Regions from separate parts of the Rhizobium sp. OAE497 genome, predicted to be linked through region 1. Evidence: predicted binding sites of a transcription regulator. Region 1 holds the regulator's gene; each other region holds the start of a gene.

What was found. The regulator LexA, encoded in region 1, represses DNA repair genes until DNA is damaged. The targets are predictions, from matches to a motif close to TGTTCNNNNTGTGTTCNG.
Region 2: ABIE40_RS01410 (YifB family Mg chelatase-like AAA ATPase) is a predicted target of LexA. The motif match lies at 4,313-4,330, and genes of this name have one in related genera.
Region 3: ABIE40_RS05345 (PA0069 family radical SAM protein) is a predicted target of LexA. The motif match lies at 2,437-2,454, and genes of this name have one in related genera.
Region 4: ABIE40_RS28870 (DUF3072 domain-containing protein) is a predicted target of LexA. The motif match lies at 3,237-3,254, and genes of this name have one in related genera.

Annotation. Positions count from the first base shown of each region.
Region 1 covers NZ_JBEPOA010000001.1:1,727,858-1,733,819, reverse strand. The annotation lists gene kdsA (3-deoxy-8-phosphooctulonate synthase) at 1-721, opposite strand, end outside; gene ABIE40_RS08985 (VOC family protein) at 718-1,596, opposite strand; gene lexA (transcriptional repressor LexA) at 1,801-2,514, shown strand; gene ABIE40_RS08975 (ComEC/Rec2 family competence protein) at 2,495-4,813, opposite strand; partial or broken gene gltA (citrate synthase) at 5,213-5,962, shown strand, end outside.
Region 2 covers NZ_JBEPOA010000001.1:271,229-277,190, forward strand. The annotation lists gene ugpA (sn-glycerol-3-phosphate ABC transporter permease UgpA) at 1-624, shown strand, start outside; gene ugpE (sn-glycerol-3-phosphate ABC transporter permease UgpE) at 635-1,483, shown strand; gene ABIE40_RS01395 (sn-glycerol-3-phosphate import ATP-binding protein UgpC) at 1,486-2,589, shown strand; gene ABIE40_RS01400 (cupin domain-containing protein) at 2,690-3,193, shown strand; gene gshB (glutathione synthase) at 3,290-4,237, shown strand; gene ABIE40_RS01410 (YifB family Mg chelatase-like AAA ATPase) at 4,417-5,949, shown strand.
Region 3 covers NZ_JBEPOA010000001.1:1,044,209-1,050,170, reverse strand. The annotation lists gene ABIE40_RS05365 (tetratricopeptide repeat protein) at 1-427, shown strand, start outside; gene ABIE40_RS05360 (4-(cytidine 5'-diphospho)-2-C-methyl-D-erythritol kinase) at 434-1,315, shown strand; gene moaB (molybdenum cofactor biosynthesis protein B) at 1,317-1,862, shown strand; gene ABIE40_RS05350 (glycosyltransferase family 2 protein) at 1,865-2,383, opposite strand; gene ABIE40_RS05345 (PA0069 family radical SAM protein) at 2,522-3,679, shown strand; gene rnhB (ribonuclease HII) at 3,893-4,582, shown strand; partial or broken gene ABIE40_RS05335 (F0F1 ATP synthase subunit B) at 5,144-5,630, opposite strand; gene ABIE40_RS05330 (F0F1 ATP synthase subunit B) at 5,634-5,962, opposite strand, start outside.
Region 4 covers NZ_JBEPOA010000003.1:473,335-479,296, forward strand. The annotation lists gene ABIE40_RS28850 (DUF4186 family protein) at 1-390, opposite strand, end outside; gene ABIE40_RS28855 (helix-turn-helix domain-containing protein) at 399-1,841, opposite strand; gene ABIE40_RS28860 (DUF6932 family protein) at 1,838-2,365, opposite strand; gene ABIE40_RS31075 (DUF72 domain-containing protein) at 2,447-2,746, opposite strand; gene ABIE40_RS31080 (DUF72 domain-containing protein) at 2,689-3,045, opposite strand; gene ABIE40_RS28870 (DUF3072 domain-containing protein) at 3,271-3,486, shown strand; gene ABIE40_RS28875 (hypothetical protein) at 3,590-3,865, shown strand; gene scpB (SMC-Scp complex subunit ScpB) at 3,855-4,559, opposite strand; gene ABIE40_RS28885 (DUF1403 family protein) at 4,562-5,527, opposite strand.

The DNA.
Region 1 (5,962 bases):
AGACGCCGGCGACGCCGACGGCGACGGCTGCACGCGCCAGCGTCTCGACGAATTCGCGCTGACCGCCGCTCGATCCGCCCTGCCCGCCCGGCTGCTGCACCGAATGCGTGGCGTCGAAGATCACAGGCGCGCCCATGGCCGCCATGATCGGCAGCGAGCGCATGTCGGAGACCAGCGTGTTGTAACCAAAGGAAGCACCGCGCTCGCAGAGCAGGATGTTCGGGTTGCCCGTCTCATTCAGCTTGGCAAGAACGTTCTTCATATCCCACGGAGCCAAGAACTGGCCCTTCTTGACGTTGACGGCGCGGCCGGTCTTGGCCGCAGCAACGAGAAGGTCGGTCTGGCGCGAGAGGAAAGCCGGGATCTGCAGGATGTCGACGACGGTTGCGACCTCTGCACACTGCTCCTCGGTATGGATATCGGTCAGAACCGGGAAGCCAAATTCCTTCTTCAGATCAGAGAAGACTTCGAGCGACTTGTCGAGGCCGATGCCGCGCTGCGCCGAAAGCGAAGTGCGGTTGGCCTTGTCGAAGGAAGACTTGTAGACGAGGCCGATGCCGAGCTTCTTGCAGAGTTCGCTCAGAACACCGGCGATCATGAAGGCATGTTCGCGGCTTTCCATCTGACAGGGGCCAGCGATGATCGACAGCTTGCCGGCATTGGAAAAGGTAACGCGGCCAGCGCCTTCGCCGACGGCGACTTCTGCATTGGTGTTGCTCATTGGGTCTCCTCGAAGGCGAAGATCGCGCCTTGTCCCGGCGCCGGCTTCACCAATAGACGATTGTTCATATTCAAGTAGGTGATCCCGTTAGCAGCCAAATGCGCCGCTGTCACGGCCAGATCAGCGACCGCAAAGACGATTGCCCGCGCCCGCAGGCCGTTATCGGTGCCAAGCGGCTCGACATCGAAATAGGCCTCCATCCCTTCTTCGGAATAGATGGCGATCCGGACATTACTGAGGGCGAAGGAAAGGCCGAAGGCGGCCTCACCGGGCGCAACGCCGCCACTTGCCGTCTGCAACAGCGACGCGAAGGCGTCGGGTTCCTCCGCGCTGAGGGCAATCTCGACAATGCCGAGAACGCCGTTGGCATGAGTCTCCAGCGCCTTGCGATCGGCCGGAAAGGCGTTGATCCGCTGGCAGGCGAAAAAGAACACATCGGGCGCCCTCAGATCGGCGGCAAAGGCGAGCTTGAAGGCGCCGGTCGCCTGCGTTCCATCGGGCATGACGATCGGGCGCGAGAACTCCACCATGTCACCGCCGCTCAGCTGCGCGCCATCATAGGCGGCCTTGTCCGCATCGGCATCGTCGGTGCCGAAGACGACCGCCGAGAAGCCATCATCGCCGCAGCGGAAGCGGAAGGCCTGGTCGCGGGCGATAAAGCTGTTGCCCTTGGCGGCGGCCGCATCGCACTCCGCCTGGCTCGCGATGCCGAGCGGCTCGAGATAGGTCTTGTCGGCGAGGAAGACGCAGGCATTCTCCGTTCCGAACGGATGACGGCCATTGGCGGCGACGGTGAAACCGAGACGGCCGAGTCGCTCGCGGGCGACATCGATATGGGTGACGGGCAGTACCAGATGATCGAGCGGATGCGTCATGGCGGTTCCCTCCGGTGAAGCCGGCAGAGATTTGCACGCCGCGCCGGGCAAAGCGCAAGCGCGGATAACCAATCCGGCAAAGAAACTTTCAAAAATGACGAAAAATGATGGGAAGTTTTACCAATATTTAGGCACTTGCGGAACACATATGGAACATATAGTGTCCGTTCTGGCTTTGTTTCACGAATCTGGGGAAAGACTTCGATGCTGACGCGCAAACAACAGGAGCTTCTCCTCTTCATTCACGAGCGGATGAAGGAGTCCGGCGTACCGCCGTCCTTCGACGAAATGAAGGATGCGCTCGACCTCGCCTCTAAGTCGGGCATTCATCGCCTGATCACAGCGCTCGAAGAGCGCGGCTTCATTCGCCGCCTACCGAACCGCGCCCGCGCATTGGAAGTCATCAAGCTGCCCGAGGCCTACAGCCCCAGCATCCAGCCGCGCCGCGGCTTCTCGCCAAGCGTCATCGAAGGCAGCCTCGGCAAGCCGCAGCCCGTCGCGCCGCCGAAGCCGGCGAACGAAGACAATAGCAGCTCGATCTCGGTTCCGGTCATGGGCCGCATCGCCGCCGGTGTGCCGATTTCGGCAATCCAGCAGAACACCCATGACATCACCGTTCCCGCCGATATGCTCGGAAACGGTGAGCACTATGCGCTTGAGGTCAAGGGCGACTCGATGATCGAGGCCGGCATCTACGACGGCGACACCGTCATCATCCGCAACACCAATACCGCCAATGCCGGTGATATCGTCGTCGCCCTCGTCGACGATGAAGAAGCGACGCTGAAGCGCTTCCGCCGCAAGGGCGCATCGATCGCACTCGAAGCTGCCAACCCGGCCTACGAAACGCGTATCTTCGGGCCTGACCGCGTCAAGGTTCAGGGCAAGCTTGTCGGCCTTATCCGCCGCTATCACTAACGGTGATCTCATCACCGTCAAAAGTGCCGCTACGCCAATCATAGGCGCGGTGGCGGGTCCAGGGGCGGTCGAGATCCTCGAAGGATGCGGTGACCGCTGCAGCACCTCCATCGAAGCTCAACTCGACAGAGCCTGTCCTTCTTAAAGTAGCGCCGGTGAAGAGCAGCGCGCCAGAGCGGCAGCTTTCAAGCCGCAGGCGCACCGGTGTGACAACGATATCGGATGCATCGCAGGCGGGGCCGAGGTAAGCGGCATTGTCGATGACCGTCAGCACCGAGCCGTTCTCCAGCTTTGCCGTGCACCAGGCTTTCTTGACGCAGGAAAACCGCTCTTCCCTGGCGTTCACCGCAATGGCGCTCTGCGCTTCCTGCTGTTGCGCTGGTGTCAGCCTCAATCTTTCGCCCGGCGGCGCGGTGGGGACCAGTGCCGATGTGATGAAGATCGGCTCGCGATGGCTGTCCAGCACCAGAGCCCGTTTCCACTGATCGAAGATGAAACCCGGCGGGCGCTGGCGATTGGTGGCGATTGCGCTTGAACCGATGATCCCCGCCATGCTGCCGTCCTCAGCAATGACGATCTTCGGCGGCGGCTTTTCGGGAAGCATGACGACCACAAGCGTCGACAGGGCCATGATTGCCGTGCCGATGTGCCTCAGCCGGGTGCGCAGCAGGGTCAATAGCAGGAAGCCCGCGACCGCAGCCGGGAAATACCAGGCAGGCAACCGGCCGACGCCGATATCACCGCCCCAGGACGAGACGGTCTTGGCGATCGCGATCACCAGATCGAGACCGAAGCCGACCACCTGCCAGGCCCAGGCATCCAGCCCAAACGGCATCAAAAGCATTGCAAGCAGCCCGGCCGGCATGATGACGAAGGAGATGACGGGCATGGCGGCGAGATTGGCAGGCAGGCCATAGGCCGTCAGCCGGTGAAAATGCTCGATCGAGAACAGCGCCGTCGAGAAACCGCCGATGACGGAGGTGAGCAGGATGCCGCCGAAGAAGCCGGCCGCCGATGACATGAGCCTGACGAGGCGCAATTTCGCAAAGGGCTTGTCGCGGGCCGGCCGCTCCTTCCAGAGCGCATAGCCGGCGACCAGCGCCAGCGTCGCGGCAAAGGACATCTGAAAGCTCGGCCCCATGATTTCTGAGGGCGAGATGGCGATGATGATCAGCGCCGAGAGCGCCACGTTGCGCAAACTGATCGACGGCCGGTCGAAGAACACCGCCGTCAGCATGATCGCCATCATGATGAAGGCGCGCTCGGCGGAAACTGCGAAGCCGGAAATCAGGAAATAGGCGGTGACGGCTGCAAGCGCTCCGGCGGCCGCGATCTTCTTGACCGGATAGGCCTGGGCGACGGACGGAAACAGGCTGAGCAGCGTGCGGAACCCGACGAAGAAGATGCCGGCGGACAGCGCCATGTTGAGGCCGGATATGGCGATGATATGGGCAAGACCGGATTGGCGGAGCGCTTCGGTGGTCTCTGCCGAAATCGCCCGCCGCTCGTCGGTCACGAGGGCGGCGGCGAAAGCGCCGGTATCGCCGGGCAAAATGCCCCTGATGCGATCACCGATGCCGCTTCTCAGCCGGTAGAGCCACTCGAAGGCGCTGTCGGTCAGCGAATGCTCGTCTGCGGCTCCCGGCGTCACCGTCGTTGGCGCCCCATAGAAAAACCCATTGGCGCCAACGCGATCGAAATAGGATGAGAACGAGAAGTCGTTGAGACCGGGGAGTGCCGGACCGGAGGGTGGCGTCAGCCGCGCCCTGCCCTTCACCCAGGTTCCCGTCTCGAACTCGGACTTGGCGCCGCGGGCGATGACAGTCACCCGGGCGGGCGGGCGTTTCACCACCGGGTTTTCGGTTGCGCGCAATGACAGCAGGTAGCGCCAGCCGCCGCGGCCGTCGCTTTCCCGGCGCTCGACCCGTCCCGTGACCGTCGTCGTCACGGCGGAATCAAGGAGGATGGTCTCGGCTCTCCACGTTTCGAATTGCGCAGTCGCCACGCCTGCCGCGACCAACGTCAATGCGGCGATCACGACGCGCATCCCCTCCCGCGCCCGATCGGTCACGATCATGAGAGTGAACAGCACCGCGATGAAGAAGAGCGGTATAATTGGCGAAACGCCGGTGCCGGCCGCAAACCACGCGACAGCACCAAAGCCGAGAGCAACTGGCGCGAAGAGCATTCGCGCACCGTAGGCGAGCTCTTCGTCGGCGCATTTCGGGATGTCGCCTATCGCGCGCCTGATGGATGATCGGAGCCGGTAGGCGCTGAGCGCGGCCGGTACGTGCCGCATCGGCACGGGCACGAGGCCAGAATAGGCGCGCGCTGGTTCAAGATGCGGCAATTTGGCCGCATCGTCCGAAAGCTTCAGGCTGATCTCGCTGCTTTTCAACCCCGGCATGTAAAGAGCCTTGCGACCCATTAAAATACAACCAAGATGCAACCCTGCGCGCGTTTCAGCAACAATAATCGATTGAAAAAACGCAAAAAATCGTGAGTGCAAAAAGCCTAAATAAATCATCGGCTTCCGCTATGCGTTTACAGCATCGCAGGAGTGCCTAAAAGTTGATACTGCGATGCACAAAATGGCGTCACGGTAACTTGGCATTAGGCGCGCTATCATATAGCAATCTGAGCGGACGCTTAACCCTATGGCGCTTTTATGGCGCCGCCGCCAATTTGGAGGATCAGAATGACGGATCAAAGCGCAACAATCAAAATCGGCGACAAGTCCGCCAATCTTTCCGTAAAGAGCGGAACGATTGGGCCAGATGTCATCGATATCGGCGCACTCTACAAAAACACCGGCTCCTTCACGTACGATCCTGGTTTCACCTCGACCGCATCCTGTGAATCGAAGATCACCTACATCGATGGCGATGAGGGCGTTCTCTTGCACCGCGGCTATCCGATCGAGCAGCTGGCCGAGCACGGCGACTTCCTGGAAGTCTGCTATCTCCTGCTTTACGGCGAACTGCCGACGGCAGCTCAGAAGAAGGACTTCGACCACCGCGTGACGCACCACACGATGGTGCACGAACAGATGAGCCGCTTCTTCACCGGCTTCCGCCGTGATGCGCATCCGATGGCCGTCATGTGCGGCTGTGTCGGCGCTCTCTCGGCCTTCTACCACGACTCGACCGACATCACCGATCCGCACCAGCGCATGGTCGCTTCGCTGCGCATGATCGCCAAGATGCCGACGCTGGCCGCAATGGCCTACAAGTACCACATCGGCCAGCCCTTCGTTTACCCGAAGAACGACCTCGATTACGCGTCGAACTTCCTGCGCATGTGCTTTGCCGTTCCCTGCGAAGAGTACACGGTCAATCCGGTTCTCTCCCGCGCCATGGACCGTATCTTCATCCTGCATGCGGACCACGAGCAGAACGCTTCGACCTCGACCGTTCGTCTCGCCGGCTCTTCGGGTGCAAACCCGTTC
Region 2 (5,962 bases), 1.5 Mb from region 1:
GGCGTGTCGCTGCTCTTCGCCGTCTGCGTCAATCGTGTTCTGAAGAGCGGACGCATCTATACGACGCTGCTCGTCTGGCCCTACGCGGTGGCGCCTGCGGCCGCCGGTCTCCTCTGGTGGTTCATGTTCAACCCCAGCATCGGCATCCTGCCTTACATCCTTCGCCAGTTCGGCTATGACTGGAACCACCGCCTCGATGGCAATGACGCAATGATCCTCATCGTCATCGCCTCGGCCTGGAAGCAGATCTCCTACAATTTCCTGTTCTTCGTCGCCGGCCTGCAGTCTGTACCGCAGTCGGTGATCGAGGCCGCGTCGATCGATGGCGCCGGTCCGTTCAAGCGCTTCTGGACGGTGGTCTTCCCGCTGATTTCGCCGACGACCTTCTTCCTGGCCGTCATCAACGTCACCTACGCGCTATTCGACACCTTCCCGATCGTCGACTCCACGACCTCTGGCGGCCCGTCGCAATCGACGAACACGCTTGTTTACAAGGTCTATGCCGATGGCTTCGTTGGGCTGAACCTTGGCCCTTCGGCCGCGCAGTCCGTCGTGCTGATGCTGATCGTCGTCGTCCTCACCGTCGTCCAGTTCCGCTGGATCGAGAAAAAAGTACAGTATTGAGGCCCGAGCGATGATCGAGAACCGCCCCTTTCTGAACGTCCTCACGCACTTCATCCTGATCGTCGGCGTCGTCACGGTGGTCTTCCCCGTCTACCTCGCCTTCATCGCAGCCACCCATGGTCCGACCGACTTCATGAGTGGCCTCACGCCGCTGCTTCCGGGCGACCAGCTGGTTGCCAATTTCGACCAGCTGCTGAGCGCTGGCAATTCGGTGGCCGGTGCGCCGCCTTTCGCGCTGATGCTGGCAAACAGCCTGCTGATGGCCGTGCTGATCGCCGTCGGCAAGATCGCCATCTCGATCATCTCCGCTTTCGCGATCGTCTACTTCCGCTTCCCGCTGCGCATGGTCGCCTTCTGGATCATCTTCCTGACGCTGATGCTGCCGGTCGAAGTCCGCATCCTGGCGACCTACAAGGTTGTAGCCGATCTCGGCATGTTGAATTCCTATCCGGGCCTCGTCATCCCGCTGATCGCCTCGGCGACAGCAACCTTCCTGTTTCGTCAATTCTTCCTGACGATCCCGGAAGAGCTGATGGAAGCGGCCCGCGTCGATGGCGCAGGCGCCATGAAATTCTTCAAGGATATCCTGCTGCCGCTGTCGCGCACCAATATCGCTGCGCTGTTCATCATCCTCTTCATCTACGGCTGGAACCAGTATCTCTGGCCGATGCTGATCACCACCGATCCCGGCTATTACACCGCGGTCATGGGCATCAAGCGTCTGGCCTCGGTACTGGACGGCGACACCCAATGGAACCTCGTCATGGCAGGCGTCATTCTCGCCGCCCTGCCGCCGGTCCTCATCATCATCGTCATGCAGCGCCTTTTCGTCAAAGGCCTGGTCGAAACGGAGAAGTGACAATGGCCTCTATCGATGTAGAAGGCGTCGGCAAGATCTATCAGGGCGGCGTCAAGGCCGTCTCGGATGTCGGCATCAACATCCGCGATGGCGAGTTCATCGTCCTCGTCGGACCGTCCGGCTGTGGCAAGTCCACGCTGCTGCGCATGATCGCCGGTCTCGAGAGCATCTCCGAAGGACAGGTGAAGATCGGCAGCCGCGTCGTCAATAATGTCGAGCCGGCTGACCGCGACATCGCCATGGTGTTCCAGAACTATGCGCTCTATCCGCATATGTCGGTGCGCCAGAACCTCGAATACGGCCTGAAGAACCGCGGGACGCCGCGGGCGGAGATCGATGCCCGCGTCGCCGAAGCCGCGCGCATGCTGCAGATCGAGCAGTATCTCGAGCGCAAGCCGAAGGCTCTCTCCGGCGGACAGCGCCAGCGTGTTGCCATGGGCCGCGCCATCGTCCGCAAGCCCGCCGTCTTCCTGTTCGATGAACCGCTGTCGAACCTCGATGCGAAGCTGCGCGTCTCCATGCGCGGCGAGATCAAGCGCCTGCAGCGCCGTCTCGGCACGACGTCGATCTATGTCACCCACGACCAGCTGGAAGCAATGACGCTGGCGGACCGCCTCGTCGTCCTGAACGGCGGCCATATCGAGCAGATCGGCGCGCCGCTCGAAGTCTATCACACGCCGGCCTCGACCTTTGTCGCCAGCTTCATCGGCTCTCCCGCCATGAACCTGCTGAAGGGCGAGCTGCATGGCGACAAGCTGGCGATCGGCCCGAGCCTGATCGATCTCGCAGGCAATGCGCCGGCATCCGGCCCGGTCACCATCGGCATGCGCGCCGAAGATCTGCGCCTAGCCAAGCCGGATGAATACGCCATGCCGCTCACCGTCGAATATGTCGAGGAGCTCGGTTCGCAGCGTCTTGTCCATGGCCTGCTCGGCGACCAGCAGCTGACCGCGGTCGTCTCGCCGGAAACGCCGATGACCGCAGAAATGCGCTTCGTCATCGCGCCCGAGAAGCTGCATTTCTTTGCCGCAGATACCGGCAAGCGGATCGGCAATGGTGTTGCGCAGTCGGCGAACGCGGCTGTTACCGCCGAAGCCGTTCAATAGGCATCGGCAGGATCTGTTAAAATTTTAGCGGCCGCTTGAACGCCTCTCTTACGACTCCTCTGTTATTGCCGGAACATTGGGGTAGTAAACGGGGTGTTTCATGGCCTGGAAGCTTATGCTTGCAAGTGCGGTCGCGATGGCTGCGCGCACGGTGCCGTATGCCGTGGCGATGCCGCGCGGCAAATCCTTCATCGCGCATTCGAGCGATCACCTGCCGATGAAATCGACGCCCATCAATCCGGACTGGATCGTCAGCGGCGACCCGCAGGCGCGTACTGCCGAGCATTCGCGCGGCCATGACGAAGCCTCGCTGACGGCGATCTGGGACTGCACGGCAGGCGAATTCCGCTGGTTCTTCGGCTGGGACGAAACGGTGATGATCCTCGAAGGCGAAGTGCATATCACCGCTGAAGACGGCACCGAGCGCACACTTCGCGCCGGCGACGTCGCCTTCTTCGCCGGTGGCACCTGGGCCAGCTGGCGTGTCGACACCTACGTCCGCAAGGTCGCCTTCCTGCGCAAGCCCTTCCCGAAGCCCGTGGCGCTCGCCTATCGTCTTCGCAACATGCTGCGCAATAGCGGCCAGCAGGGCCTCGCCGCTTGAAAAATCCTTGATCGCGATGCTGCGAAGTCCTTGATTGGCCGTTGCGTTCGACCCTCTTGCGACCTACATCTGTCCGGCATTCAGTGAGGGACGGAAATGGCCAAGATCAAGAACGTAGCGGTCCAGATGGACCATGTTTCGGGCATCAACATCGCAGGCGATTCCACCTTCGCCATGAGCCTTGAGGCGCAGACCCGGGGCTACAAGCTCTTCCACTATACGCCCGATCGCCTGAGCTTCCGCGACGGCCAGGTCTTCGCCTCCGTCGAGCCGATGATCTTGCGCGACGTCAAGGGCGATCATTTCGAGCTCGGCGCGCCCGAGCGTGTCGATCTCTCGACCATGGATGTCGTCCTGCTCCGCCAGGATCCGCCCTTCGACATGTCCTACATCACCTCGACCCATCTTCTCGAGCGCATTCATCCGAAGACGCTCGTCGTCAACGATCCGGCCTGGGTCCGCAATTCGCCGGAGAAGATCTTCGTCACCGAATTCGCCGACCTGATGCCGAAGACGCTGATCACCAAGGACGCCGCCGAAATCCGCCGCTTCCGCGACGAGATGGGCGACATCATTCTGAAGCCGCTCTACGGTAATGGCGGCGCCGGCGTCTTCCATTCGACCAAGGACGACCGCAACCTTTCCTCGCTGCTCGAAATGTTCGGCCAGCTCTTCCGCGAGCCCTTCATCGCCCAGCAGTACCTGCCTGACGTGCGCAAGGGCGACAAGCGCATTATCCTCGTCGATGGCGAACCCGTTGGCGCCATCAACCGTGTTCCGGCCGAGCACGACAGCCGCTCCAACATGCATGTCGGCGGCCGCGCCGAGGCGACCGAACTGACCGCACGCGAGCAGGAAATCTGCAAGCGCATCGGCCCGGCCCTGCGCGAGCGCGGCTTCCTGCTCGTCGGCATCGATGTCATCGGCGATTACATGACCGAGATCAATGTCACGTCTCCGACCGGCATCCGAGAGGTCAAGAAGTTCGGCGGCGCCGATATCGCCAGCCTTCTCTGGGATGCGATCGAGCGCAAGCGCGCCTGATTTTTCAGGACCTTTGTTCTCATTTGAGGGTCTGATACAACCCGCTGCAACCTGAGTGCAGCGGGGACGTGAATCTGTTCATTTATTGTTCTTGTTTTATTCTACTTGCTATGCCAGATTGCAATCCGCGGCCATGAAGGGTCGCAATACGCGATGTAGTTGGTTGCGGGGGCAGGGGCATGGTCGCACGGGTCAGTACGGTTGCATTCCACGGCATTGAAGGCGTTCCGGTCGAGGTGCAGGTGATGGTCGCTCCCGGCAAGATCGGCATGCAGATCGTCGGGCTTCCCGACAAGGCGGTTGCGGAAAGCCGCGAGCGGGTGCAGGCAGCGCTCCACGCGTCGGGGCTGGCGCTTCCGGCAAAAAGGGTCACCGTCAATCTCGCGCCCGCCGATCTTCCAAAGGAAGGCTCGCATTTCGACCTTCCGATCGCGCTCGGCCTGATGGCTGCTCTCGGCGCCATCCCGGCGGATGCGCTCTCGGATTATGTCGTCCTGGGTGAGCTCAATCTCGATGGCACGATCGCACCCGTTGCCGGTGCGCTGCCTGCGGCGATCGGCGCCAATGCCCTCGGCAAGGGGCTTATCTGCCCGGCCGAAGGCGGCCCGGAAGCCGCCTGGGCCGGAACGCAGCTCGATATCCTCGCGCCGCGGAGCCTCATTGCACTCGCCAACCATTTCCGCGGCACGCAGGTTCTGTCGCGGCCGGAGCCATCGATCCGCGCCAATGCCGCAAACCTTCCCGATCTCGCCGACATCAAGGGACAGGAAAGCGCCAAGCGCGCGCTGGAGGTGGCGGCTGCCGGCGGCCATAACCTGCTGATGGTTGGCCCGCCCGGGTCCGGAAAGTCGATGCTCGCCGCCCGTCTGCCGTCCATCCTGCCGCCGCTGTCGGCCGCTGAGCTGCTCGAAGTGTCGATGATTCATTCGATCGCCGGTCAGCTCTCAGGCGGCAAGCTTTCCGACCGGCGCCCGTTCCGCACCCCGCACCATTCGGCAACGATGGCCGCCATGGTCGGCGGCGGGCTCCGCGCCCGTCCCGGCGAGGCGTCGCTCGCCCATCACGGCATTCTCTTTCTCGACGAATTTCCGGAATTCTCGCCGCAGGCACTCGATGCCCTGCGCCAGCCGCTGGAAACCGGCGAATGCATCATCGCCCGCGCCAATCACCGGGTCTCTTATCCTGCCAATATCCAGCTGGTCGCCGCCATGAACCCCTGCCGCTGTGGCATGGCGGGCGAACCCGGCCATAGCTGCGCCCGTGGTCCCCGTTGCCAGGCCGACTATCAGGCGCGCATCTCGGGCCCGCTGATGGACCGCATCGATATCCGCATCGACGTCCCGGCCGTTTCTGCAGCGGACCTGATCCGCCCGATGCCGGCCGAGGCAAGCAGCACGATCGCCGCCCGCGTCGCCCGCGCCCGCGAACTGCAGGCCGACCGTTTCATCGCTGCAGGTCTCAATACCATCACCACCAACGCCCGCTGCTCGACAGCGCTGATCGAGAAATATGCCGAGCCGGATGCCGGAGGTCTTCAGCTGTTGCGCGATGCCGCCGAGAAGATGCGCTTCTCCGCCCGCGGCTATCATCGGGTCCTGAAAGTCGCGCGCACACTCGCCGATCTCGACGGCAAGGCAACTGTCGGCCGCATCCATCTCGCCGAAGCGATTTCCTATCGCATCGCAGGAGAACGGCTGACCGCGGCAGCGTGAAAGAGCGAATAGT
Region 3 (5,962 bases), 680 kb from region 1:
CTATCTGGGCTATTCCTGGATCGACATGAACAAGAATCTCGACGAAGGCCTGACGATGATCAAGAAGGCCGTCGATCTCAGACCTGACGACGGCTACATCATCGATTCGCTGGGCTGGGCCTACTACCGGCTCAACCGCTTCAACGATGCCGTGGCCGAGCTCGAAAAGGCCGCCGAAATCAAGGCCGGCGACGCGACGATCAACGATCACCTCGGCGATGCCTACTGGCATGTCGGCCGCAAGCTCGAGGCCGTCTATCAGTGGAACCGGGCGCTGAACTCGCAGCCCGAGGAAGCCGAGATCCCGAAGATCAAGGACAAGATCGCCAACGGCCTGAAGCCGGAGAACGACGAGGCCAAGTCTGCCGACAAGAAGCAGCCGGACCCGGCGCCGGTGACCCCGCCGCCCGTCGACAAGAAGTCCTGATAACGGATGCCGGATGCGGAGAGCCGCCGTTTCACGGTGACTGAAGACGCGCCTGCGAAAATCAATCTGGCCCTGCATGTGACGGGCGAGAGAGACGACGGCTACCATCTGCTCGACATGCTGGTGACCTTCACCAGTCACGGCGACCGGCTGAGCTTCACCGCCGCCGATGCCGACGGCTTCACGATCGGCGGGCGTTTTGCCGGCGATCTCGGCGGCGATCCCGGCAGCAATCTCGTTCTCAAGGCACGAGATCTTCTGCGGCAGGCCGTGCTTGCCCAGGGCGGCCATGCGCCCGCGGTTTCCATCCATCTCGACAAGAACCTGCCGGTTGCCTCCGGGATCGGCGGCGGCTCGGCGGATGCGGCTGCGGCGCTGCGCGGGCTTCAGCGTTTCTGGAACGTGCGGGTGCCGGCCGATATCCTTTCGGCGCTCGCCCTGCAGCTTGGCGCCGATGTGCCGATGTGCCTGGAAAGCCGCCCGCTGATTGCCCGGGGGATCGGCGAGGAGATCGAGCGGGTCGCGCTGCCACGGCTCTTTTTGGTGCTCGCCAATCCGCTGAAGGGCGTCTCGACGCCGCAGATCTTTCGCGCGCTGGCACAGAAGAACAACCGGCCGCTCGATCTTTCGCCCGGCGGCTGGATGCGGGTGATCGAGGCCAATCGCAACGACCTCGAGCCGCCGGCGCGCAGCCTGACGCCCGAGATTGCCGAGATTTCGGCCCTGCTTGCCGGGAGCGGCGCCGATCTGGTGCGCATGTCCGGCTCCGGCGCCACCTGCTTTGGCCTCTTCCCTTCCCTGCAGGCGGCAGAGGCCGCCGCCCAACAGCTTCACAGCCAGCGGCCGGACTGGTATTTCCAGGCAACGGAAACTGTTTCGGGAGAGTGACATGCCTGGCATAGACGAGAACCGGCCATTCATTCCCGTCGGCATCGCCGTGCTGACCGTCTCCGATACCCGCACGCTCCAGGACGACAAGTCGGGCGACACGCTCGCTGGCCGCATCGTTGAGGCCGGCCACAGACTGGTCGACCGCGCCATCGTGCGGGACGACAAGCAGGCGATCGCGGCGCGGGTGAAGGCGTGGACGCAGACCGATGGCATCGACGTCGTCATCACCACCGGCGGGACCGGCTTTACCGGCCGCGACGTGACGCCCGAGGCATTGGAGCCGCTGTTCGAAAAGCGCATGGACGGCTTTTCGGAAGTCTTCCACCGGATTTCCTACGACAAGATCGGCACATCGACGATCCAGTCCCGCGCCACGGCCGGCGTTGCCAACGCCACCTTCATCTTCGTGCTGCCCGGCTCGCCCGGCGCCTGCAAGGATGCCTGGGACGGGATCCTGAAGGCGCAGCTCGACTACCGGCACATGCCCTGCAATTTCGTGGAGATCATGCCGCGGCTCGACGAGCACCTGAAGCGCGGCGGCTGATTCTATCTGGCGGCGCGCGCCACCCAGGAAGGAATCAATTCACTGGAAAGCTGCCTGAGCTTCTGGCCCTTCGGGAATTCCGAGAGCCGCATGCCGCTCCTTGCCGAGGCGACCGCCTGTTTCTTGGGGACAAGATAGGCAAGCTCCAGCGGCGGCAAGGCACGGCCGACCCGCTGCAGGAACGGACGTCGGTAGGCGCGCGAGGCGGTGAAGCGGGCGGGCAGTTTGTTCAGCGCCACATATTCGGCGATCTCGTCGATCCAGCCCGCCTGCGGGCGCGCACCCGGCTCGACGAAGAGCAGCCACTCGCCCCGGGCCGAGCGCAATATGTCCTTGATATCCCATTGCGAATGGAAACGGCAGCCGGCAGCATCCGCCACCCGAGAGGTGCCGTCGCGCGAGCCGTGATCGAGCACCACGACATCACTTACAAGCCCTTCGACCGCGCCCGCGACCAGCACCGATAAAGTCTGCGCCAGCTCAGGTTCCTGATCCTGGCACTCCAGAACAACCGTCAACATTGCCTATTTATAATGCGCCGCACAAAATTTTGCCAGCGCGACTTTCCTCATTTTGTTCTTGCATTGTTCTCATTTTCTGACTAGGAATTTAATCATCAAGAACGGGCGAAGGCAACGCCTCCGCTGCGGGAGAATCCGATGAACGAACAGTCCCTTGCAGGGCAGGCCGCATTCGCGCCTGCCAATACGGCAGATATTGCCGAAGCGCTGATCGCCCAATCCGGCCTGCGGGTGGATGGCGAGCGCCGCCGCGGACGTGGCGCCGGGCTTAACCCGAGCGGCAGGTTCGAGCCGCAAAGCCGCGAGACGTTCGACGACGGCTGGCAGACGCTGGAAGAGTTGCCGCCGTTCCGCACCGAAGTGCAGATCGAGAAGCCACGCACGGCGATAACCCGCAACGAGTCGCCCGACATTCCCTTCGACCGATCGATCAATCCCTATCGCGGCTGCGAGCATGGCTGCATCTATTGCTTCGCGCGGCCGAGCCACGCCTATATGGGGCTGTCGGCCGGGCTCGATTTCGAGGCGAAGCTGTTTGCCAAGCCCGATGCCGCCAAGCTCCTGGAGCGCGAGCTTGCCAAGCCCGGTTACAAGCCGCGGGTGATCGCCATCGGCACCAATACCGACCCCTACCAGCCGATCGAGAAGGAATGGCGCATCATGCGGCAGATCCTCGAAGTGCTGAACAAGGCGAACCACCCGGTTTCGATCGTCACCAAGTCGGCGATGATCATGCGCGACATCGATATCCTCAAGGACATGGCCGCCAAGGGGCTGGTGCGCGCCTCGCTCTCGGTGACGACGCTCGACCGCAAGCTCGCCCGCACCATGGAGCCGCGCGCCTCGACGCCGCCGCGGCGGCTGGAGGCGATCCATGCGCTGAGCGAGGCCGGCATTCCGACCTCGGTGATGGCGGCACCCGTCATCCCGGCGCTGAACGACCACGAGCTGGAGCGCATTCTGGAGGCTTCGCATGCCGCCGGCGCGCGCGAGGCGGGTTACGTTCTGCTGCGTCTGCCGCTCGAAGTGTCGCCGCTCTTCCGCGACTGGCTGCTGCAGCATTATCCGGACCGTTACCGGCACGTCATGTCGCTGGTGCGCTCGATGCGCGGCGGCAAGGATTATGACGCCGAGTTCGGCAAGCGGATGAAGGGTGCAGGCCCCTATGCCTGGCAGATTTCCCGCCGCTTCGAGATGGCCACCAAGCGGCTCGGCATGGTCAGACGCAGCATGCCGCTGCGCGACGATCTCTTCGTGCCGCCGGATGGCAGCGGCGTGCAGCTGTCGCTGCTTTGACGACTTCGCGCCCGCTGGCACGGGCGCGTGAGGAGCGTTTCGACCGGCCGGCGGGTATGCCGCCGGCAATGACGCAATACCCGCAGGCCGCCGCCGCCCTGGCTGCCTGCACACCGCGAATGGGTCCCCTGCCCCTTCGCGGCCCTAGCCCCCGGCCGCCGCCCTGTTCCGGGGGCTTGCAGGAAATCGGGTTGGCGTGCGAGGTTCAGCCGCATGAAACGTCGCACGCCACCCGATTCTCCTCTGCTTTTCGAAGACGTCCCGCTCACTCCGGATTTCAAGCTGGAGCTGAAGGCCCGCAAGGCGGGCCACTGGCCGGTCGCCGGTGCCGATGAAGCCGGACGCGGGCCGCTCGCAGGCCCTGTCGTTGCCGCAGCGGTCATTCTCGACCCTAAGCGCATCCCCGAGGGGTTGAACGATTCCAAGCAGCTGTCGGCGGCCAAGCGCGAGGAGCTGTTCGTGCAGATCCTGGCAACGGCCACGGTGTCCATCGCCTCGTCGAGCGCGACGCGCATCGACGACACCGATATCCGCAAGGCGAGCCTCGACGCCATGCGCCGCGCCATCTGCGGCCTCTCCATTCCGGCGGCCTACGTGCTGACCGACGGCCTCGACGTGCCCCAGGGGCTCGAGTGTCCCGGCCAGGCGGTGGTCAAGGGCGACGCGCGTTCCGTCTCCATCGCCGCCGCCTCGATCGTCGCCAAGGTCACCCGCGACCGGATGATGACCCGCGCCCACCTCGTCTTCCCCAACTACGGCTTCGCCGCCCACGCCGGCTACGGCACGGCGCAGCACCGTGCGGGGATCGAGGCGCATGGCCCCTGCCCGCTGCACCGCATGACGTTCCGGCCGTTGCGGAAGGATGGGGTGGTTGCGGTGACGGAGGAGATGTTGCGGGATTGAGGCGTGGCGGCTCCGCCCGATGCGGTTGCACCCGGAGCCCCCTCATCCGCCCTGCGGGCACCTACCGGGGTCGAGCCACTGGTCTCGACCCCGGTAGGTGGCCCGATAGGGCCGGATGAGGGGGCTGCGGGCGCCAGCCTTTGATGTTTCACACGTCCCCTATGGACCGCCCCTAGACGCTGCCTCGTGTGCTACCTCGCTCCAAGGCCGCCACTTCTCCTCCCTCATTCCTGTGCCCTTAGGGCTACGCCCACGGGATGTCACAGGAATCCAGTGCGCCCCAGTCCTGGGGCGCGAGAGACTCATTGGTGCGCTGGAAGTCGTCTCGTGTCATTCACGGCGCAGACGCGCCGTGGCTGGATTCCTGTGACAAGCACAGGAATGAGGGAGGTTGGGGAGGTCTCGGTGATCCGATTGACGGTCTGCGTTGGCTGCGCGGCATGAGAGGCCCCTCCCACGGTGAACAACTGTCGCAGCAGATTGCGAGGCTGCTAAAGCCACCACCCCAAAAACAAAAAGCCCCGCACAATGGCGGGGCTTTTCAAACTCAATGTCCGAACCTCAGTTCAGGCGCGTCTTCACTTCGCCGACGCGCGGCCTTGAAGAGGTCGGTCTGGACCTTGGCGTCCGCCTTCTTGGCGAGAACGGCTTCGGCTGCCGAGATGGCGAGGTCGACGGCGGCCGAGCGGACGGCCTTCATCGCATCGGCTTCCGCCTGCTTGATCTTCTGCTCGGAAAGCGCGGTGCGGTTGGCAACGAACTCTTCCGTCTTCTTCTTGGCTTCGGCGGTCAGCATGTCTGCTTCGCGCTCGGCAGCCGCGACGATGTTGGCAGCTTCGGCTTCGGCTTCCTTGCGCTTGCGCTGGTATTCGGCCAGCAGGTGCTGGGCCTCTTCGCGCAGGCGCTTGGCTTCCGCCAGTTCGTTGCGGATCTGATCGGCGCGGTCGTCGAGCGACTTCGCCATCATGCCGGGAACCTTGAGATAGACAACCAGTCCCAGGAAGAGGAACAGGCCGATCATCGCAAAGAATGTTGCGTCAAGTGCCATCGATCAAGCCTCCTTCTTGGCGGCTGCAACGGCAGCGGCAACGTCGGTCTTGGCAGCGGTGCCGCCGATCAGCTGTTCGACGACGGCGGTTGCCGTTTCTTCAGCGATCGTGCCGACGTCTGCGAATGCCTTCGCCTTGATATCGGCGATGCGGCCTTCGGCAGCCTTCAGCTTTTCAGCAAGGCTGGCTTCGACAGCGCGGCGATCGGCTTCGGCCTTGACCTTGGCGGCGTCACGAGCGGCGGAGCCGATCTGATTGGCCTTGGCGCGGGCTGCGGCGAGTTCGCCTTCATAGGTTGCGACTGCGGCGTCGGCTTCGGACTTGAGGCGGG
Region 4 (5,962 bases), on a different contig from region 1:
GAAGATGGCGTTTCCGCTCAGCGGAGTTTGATAGCCGTCCCTCGGGGGCTCGGCAGGAGCGAGGTACTTTGAGAGACGAGTCTCAACTGCTTCGAACAAGGCCAATCTACCTTTGCGGCGAGCATGGCGGTCGGCGCCTTCGTCAATCTCTTTATGGAAGAAATGGTGGCGTATGAGCTCATGCTGCAGCGCTTCGAAAGTGTGGGCCGCATCGTTCAGATCGCGCTGCTTAAGGCGCGACCAGTCGATAAGGTCCGCTTCGCACGCGCGGCACTTTCCGCGCTGATCGCTCGTCATCTTTTTCAGTTGCTTAAAACAGTGAAGATCGTTGTCACAGTCCACAGCTGTGCAGGTGATTTTCAGGGGTTCTGGTTTTTTGAATTCGGTCATCGGGATCCTCAATGCAGAACGCGTTCGAGCAAATTGCGGTCGATTTCACTCTCAAATATCGCCGGAAATCGCTCGAGGAACACATCTCGAGCAATTCTCCAGGGGTCGGCGTCACCAGTCTGCAGATTGGCGGCTGCTCCCCACCAATTGACACCCTGCCAGGAAAGGCGGAAAGCCATATAATTTGCTAAAGCTCCGACACTGACATCATAGTCTTCAGCAATTTGGGGAACCACCATTTTAAGTCGCTGCACGGAACCGCGGGCCGCCTCTACACAGGCTTGCGCCAGTTCTTCGGCTCGACCATCAAGACTGGCGTCACCCGCAAACTGGCTCGCAGCAATTTCTTCGTCCGAGTTCCGACGTTCTGCTGAGGTTTCGTCGCCTTCGATAATCTCGAGAGTTGCTGCTTCCGGTTCCTGACCTGCGTGAAAAAGCTCGTGCAAAAGGTCGAACAGCCACCGGGCCTCGAAAGCCGAAGTCTGCTTGAGAACTACAATGTTTCTATGATTGTAACGCCAGCACGCACCGTGGAATGTTCCACGATCACGCAATGGCAAGACAGGGACGCCGAGATCCCAAGCGTAATGCAGGGCCGAGCGCAGCTCAAACTCACCGTACGCGTCAATAACGCCTTGCCGGAAGACCGTAGGATCTATCGGGATCGGCCGCCGTGGCATCTCGGCAGACGCACGAAGCACAGTGAGGGCTAGATAGTGGGCGTATGCAGCATATGCCGTGGTGGTTTTTTGCGACCGATTGGCTGGCATTTTGAACCGAGCGTGAGCGGCGGCAAGCTGGGGCGATTGCAGTACGCTGGGTCCAAACAGATTTTCACGGGTCCACCCGAAAATGCGCTGAAGAATTTCACCTGTCCGCTGTAAGATCTGGCTTTGATCCTCGACGTCAGCCTCCCCAGACAATCGCGCGCGATCAGACGAAGGGAGAAGACGCGTAAGTACGAAATCACGATCAAGACCGACTTGGCGCAGTTTGGCGACGAGGCTATCGAACGAAACCGCTGGTATGGGCAACATTATTTCGTTCTGGATTCGCACTCCTATTGCTTGAGCGATTTCTTGCACTCTCTGGAGACTTGCCGAACCGTACCTATCCGCTTCGTAGCGTTGTATTTGCTGCTCTTTTAACCCAAGCCGATCAGCCAAGTCTCTTTGGCTTAGCCCTGACGCTATGCGCGCTTTGATCAAACCTTCCGCCAATCCATCGAAGGAATCGAGGCTGATCATCGCCAGATCTTGTGATTTCAGACTATCAAAATTAGCGAGTTCAAGTTCTAGATCTGAGATCTGGCTCTCGAGGGCTTCTCGTTCAGCCTGAACGAGGCGCGGGTGTACGCCTTCTCTCTTTTGAAGGGAGAACTCTGTCAACGCCTTCTTGAACCGGTCGGCTTGAGAGCGCGTGATTCTGTACTGTCGCTCGTTGGTGATCATGGCAGACTCCTTAGGTTCAGTTCCACCACGCCCTTGGGCACGCCGTTACGGTCACTCTGAAAAAACTCCCTATATGTAACCCCGGGGGCGGCCAGACCTGACGCTGGGAAAAGCTCGCCGCCATACTTCATTTTCATTGCAGATCGCTGATTTGAGAAATCCAAGAGCACCGGATCTAGCAAGCCGGGGTCCACCCCAAGGGTGTCCCACGCGCCATCGTAATCACTCGGAAGTTGCTTTTGTGAAATGAAGCTGCCGTCGAGCAACACGGTCTGGCAACCTGCTGTAGCCAAGTTGTCTAATGCGGCAGCAAGACCTTCCAGCAGCCACAGACGGTGGCCGTTTCCCGAAAAAATCGACGACACCTCGCCCCAGGACGCCTGGTAGACGCCCTGAGGCAAATATCCGGTACTGGGGTCGAGCAGTGGAATCATGACACAACAATATCGTTGTGTTAGAGATTTGTCAAACTCCCCACGTATCGAATTCAGCATCAGGCGCAGGCGAGGCTGCCAGTTGCTCATCCGTAAGTTTCAGGCTTAATCGGTCGGCATTGGCTCCGCTGGATTCTCTTTCGACATCGGGCTACTCTCCCCGGAGAGGCTTCAGCACATTTCAAGCATGGTCAGCGCGTTTTCGATCGCTGCGCTTGAGGCTGTATTGTCGAACACGCACCAGCCATCGCGCGCCAGCAGTTTCGAGAACGCACTGATCTCATCGTCGCTATAGCTCGAGTAGTAGATTTTTGGCTTGCCATGCAGACGAACGTATTTCGGCGGTGTGTTGAAATCCTCCGCCAGCCACACCGGCGCCGGATCGGCCAGAACCCGGTCGATCCTATAGGTCTTCAGCAGATCCAGCGCTTCGGCCGATGCCCAGCTCTTGTGGCGTACCTCGATGACGATCGACCGTCATCGGCATGGCGCACCACCTTGAACGCGGTTTGGAGCACGTCAGCATCGAAGGCCAGCGATGGCGGCAGCTGACAGAGCAGTGGTCCACGCTTCTCTCCAAGAGGCGCGGTGTCTTCGAGGAACGTGTCGAACGGCTCGGCGATGTCTTTCATCGCCCTGGTGTGGGAGATCTCCTTGGGGATTTTGACTGCAAACCGAAAGCTGTCCGGAACGGACTCCGCCCACCGCGCGAATGTCGACGTCTTGTGCCGACGGTAGAAGGTCGAATTGATCTCGACGCCATCGAACACCGATACATATCGGGTGAGGCTGCTTCCTTCCTACGCAAACCGGTCGGCCACCTTTTTCAGGATGAACCAGGTGGCGGTGGCAACGATCGGCAATCGTCTTCTCCTCGGCTTGTAAACGCGTGAGCGGAACGAAGGGCCGGCAGCCGAGTTCCTTACGCCGATCAAGCACAAACCGGAACCATCCACCAGCCAAGAACGTTTGGAGAACGAATTCAGGAGATCGTTATGAGTGACAACCCGAAGGCTGATACATCATCCAACACGCAGAAAGACCTGGACGACTGGGTCAGCGGTGACGAGCCGATGACCGGCGCCCAACGCTCCTATCTGAAGACCTTGTCGGAGCAGGCGCATCAACCCGATGCCTATGCCGAGGATCTGACCAAGGCGGAAGCGTCAAAACGGATCGATGAACTGAAGCAGTCCCTCGATCTGGAGTGACGTGATGTCTCTGATGGCAGATGAACCGCCTGGAGGTCGATGCTGCACGGAACTTTTGTGCGCTGCAGCACTTAGGGATCGTCAACCGTGAAAGGACGTGACCGTGTCAGACCTGAAGCTTGGTGAACCGATCCCGACAGGCATTCCCGGTATTGAACCGGTCAGCACGGAAGTACAAGATGCCGCCAAGGCGGTCGTCCGGCCGTTCGAGCGGACGATTGACAGCGCGGTAGGCGCCTATCCAGATACAGCATTGTTCGACCAGTTGCTGCTTCTTCCAATGAAGCTCGGCCTGTGGATGGCGCTCGCTTCGACGGCAATGCTCGTCAGCCCGATCGCGATGACGAAGCGGCCGCAGACGACCGGTATCATTCAATAAAGGACGCTTCTTCGTCCGCGTCATTTTCGCCGCCTTCCGAGGCGGCGATTTCGTTTTGAACCGCATGTCGGCTCAGCAGGCCGGCGTCTTCGAGCGCTTCGATATTCGGCAGGTCGCGCAGCGTCTCCATACCGAACGCCGACAGAAAGTGCGGCGTCGTCACATAGGTATAGGGTGCGCCGGGCGTCGGGCTGCGCGGCCCAGAGCCGATGAATCCAGCGCCACGCAAATTGCCGACGGTATCGCGGCTGACTTCCTTGCCAAAAATCTTCGACAGTTCGCCACGGGTCACCGGCTGGAAATATCCGACCGCCATCAGCACCATCGCCTCGAACTCCGACAACATTGTTGCCGCGCCGCGCGTTGGAGCAGCTGAGGCCCGGATCGTTTCTGCGAACCGTGGCCGGGTCCGATGCTGCCAGCCGCCGGCAACCGACACCAGTTCATAGGGCCGGGCGCTGAGTTCCCCGCGCAGATCGTCGATCAGCAGATCGATGCTGCAGTTTTTTCCGACGACGCGCGCCAGCGTCTCGCGGGTGACCGGCTCGGCCGAGGCAAAGATCACGGCCTCGACCCGCATCATCCATTCCCGCCAGCGCATTTCTGGCGGCAGGTCCTCCAGCTCACGATCAAACAGACGTTCGTCTGCGGCGTTCGCTTTCCGGCGGGCTTTGGCTGCGCTTGCTCCCACCATCATCACAACCCAAAGATCCGAAAGGAGGATCGGCCGGAGAACTCGCGCACCGCGTCGAGACTTTCGAGCCGATCGAACAGCCGGTTGGCCGCCCAGCGCGACAGTTTTGAGCCCGGCACGGACGCGGACACCGCATCTTCCATCAGCAGCCTTCGGATCACCGGCTCGGCGCCCTTGGTCCGGAGCTTCGGTGCCACCGCCAATATCCGCGACGCCCGGCGATCGATCTCGATAGCTAACCGTAGCGCCAGTTCAACGCCATCGACCAGCGCCAGGCAGATCGCTTTCGGATAAGTCGGCTCCCCCGGCCGCACGCGACCGCGGCCACCAATGGTGCGGAAGGCGGGGCCAAAGCGCTCAGGCAACAGTAGGGGCACCGGCTTTGGCCAATTCAGCTTGCGCGCCAGAATGACGTCGGCCAGACCGAGCGCCATCACCTCGGCGTCCGGGCGAACGGCAGAGATCGCCGTTATCAGGTCCGCCACCGCGAAGGGTGCTGCTCGCCCGGACTGATTTGCAGACTCGACGATATCGGGAATTGAGGCAAGTTCGTCGTCCCACCGAAAGCCAGAAAGGTCGGCAATATCTTTGACGAATGAGGTGGTGACCGGTCCGGATCGGCGCGTCAGCATTCGTGTCGCCAGAAACAGCTTTCCAGCCGGGCCGGGATCGTCGCCGGTAACGGTCAGCAGAACGGCGTCGCGGAGCGCGCTTTCCACTTCATTGCGGCCGAGCATCTTGGCAGCGACGGCGGCTGATTTGAGGGCGAGCCGATCGCGCCAGCAACCAAGCCATGGAGGGTCGGCCCGAATCAGATCATCCAGCGATTTCAGAGCGATACCAGCGGCGAAGGCGGCGTCTGTCTCATTGGCGTCGCGACCACGGGCCAGCGTCCAGCCCGGGGGGCGGGGCGGCCAGGCGGGGCCGGTTGGAGCGGCGGGCGCAAGCGAATCCATGCGGCAGAGCATAAACCGCCTGTGCAGTTTTTGCCAGAAATATTGCACTTAACCGCACGCCATGTCGTTACATAAATATGTCCGATAATGTTGCATTATCGGACGTTATGGTCATTATAAAGAAATGCCCCAAATCATTGTCAGCTGACCGGAATTGATGAGATTCTGCAGTGGTTTTCCTAACGCGCCATATCTGCGTCAACCATCCGCTGCACTTGACCATTGATCTTATTCCCTTTTCCTTCGCTGGCGCGGCTAAGCGTTTTGTCACTTAGTCTCACGATTTCCGTCCTCGATGCGGCTAGCTCAACAATTCCATGCCCGAGCGAACGAGAGGACCTTAATTGGGCGGTCCACGTCTTTCTTGGCGCCCCTCCCCCGCGCCTCCCAGGGTGGAAAAACGCGACCGGCTCGCTTTCGGCCACAGATGACTCAGGACGCGTTCCG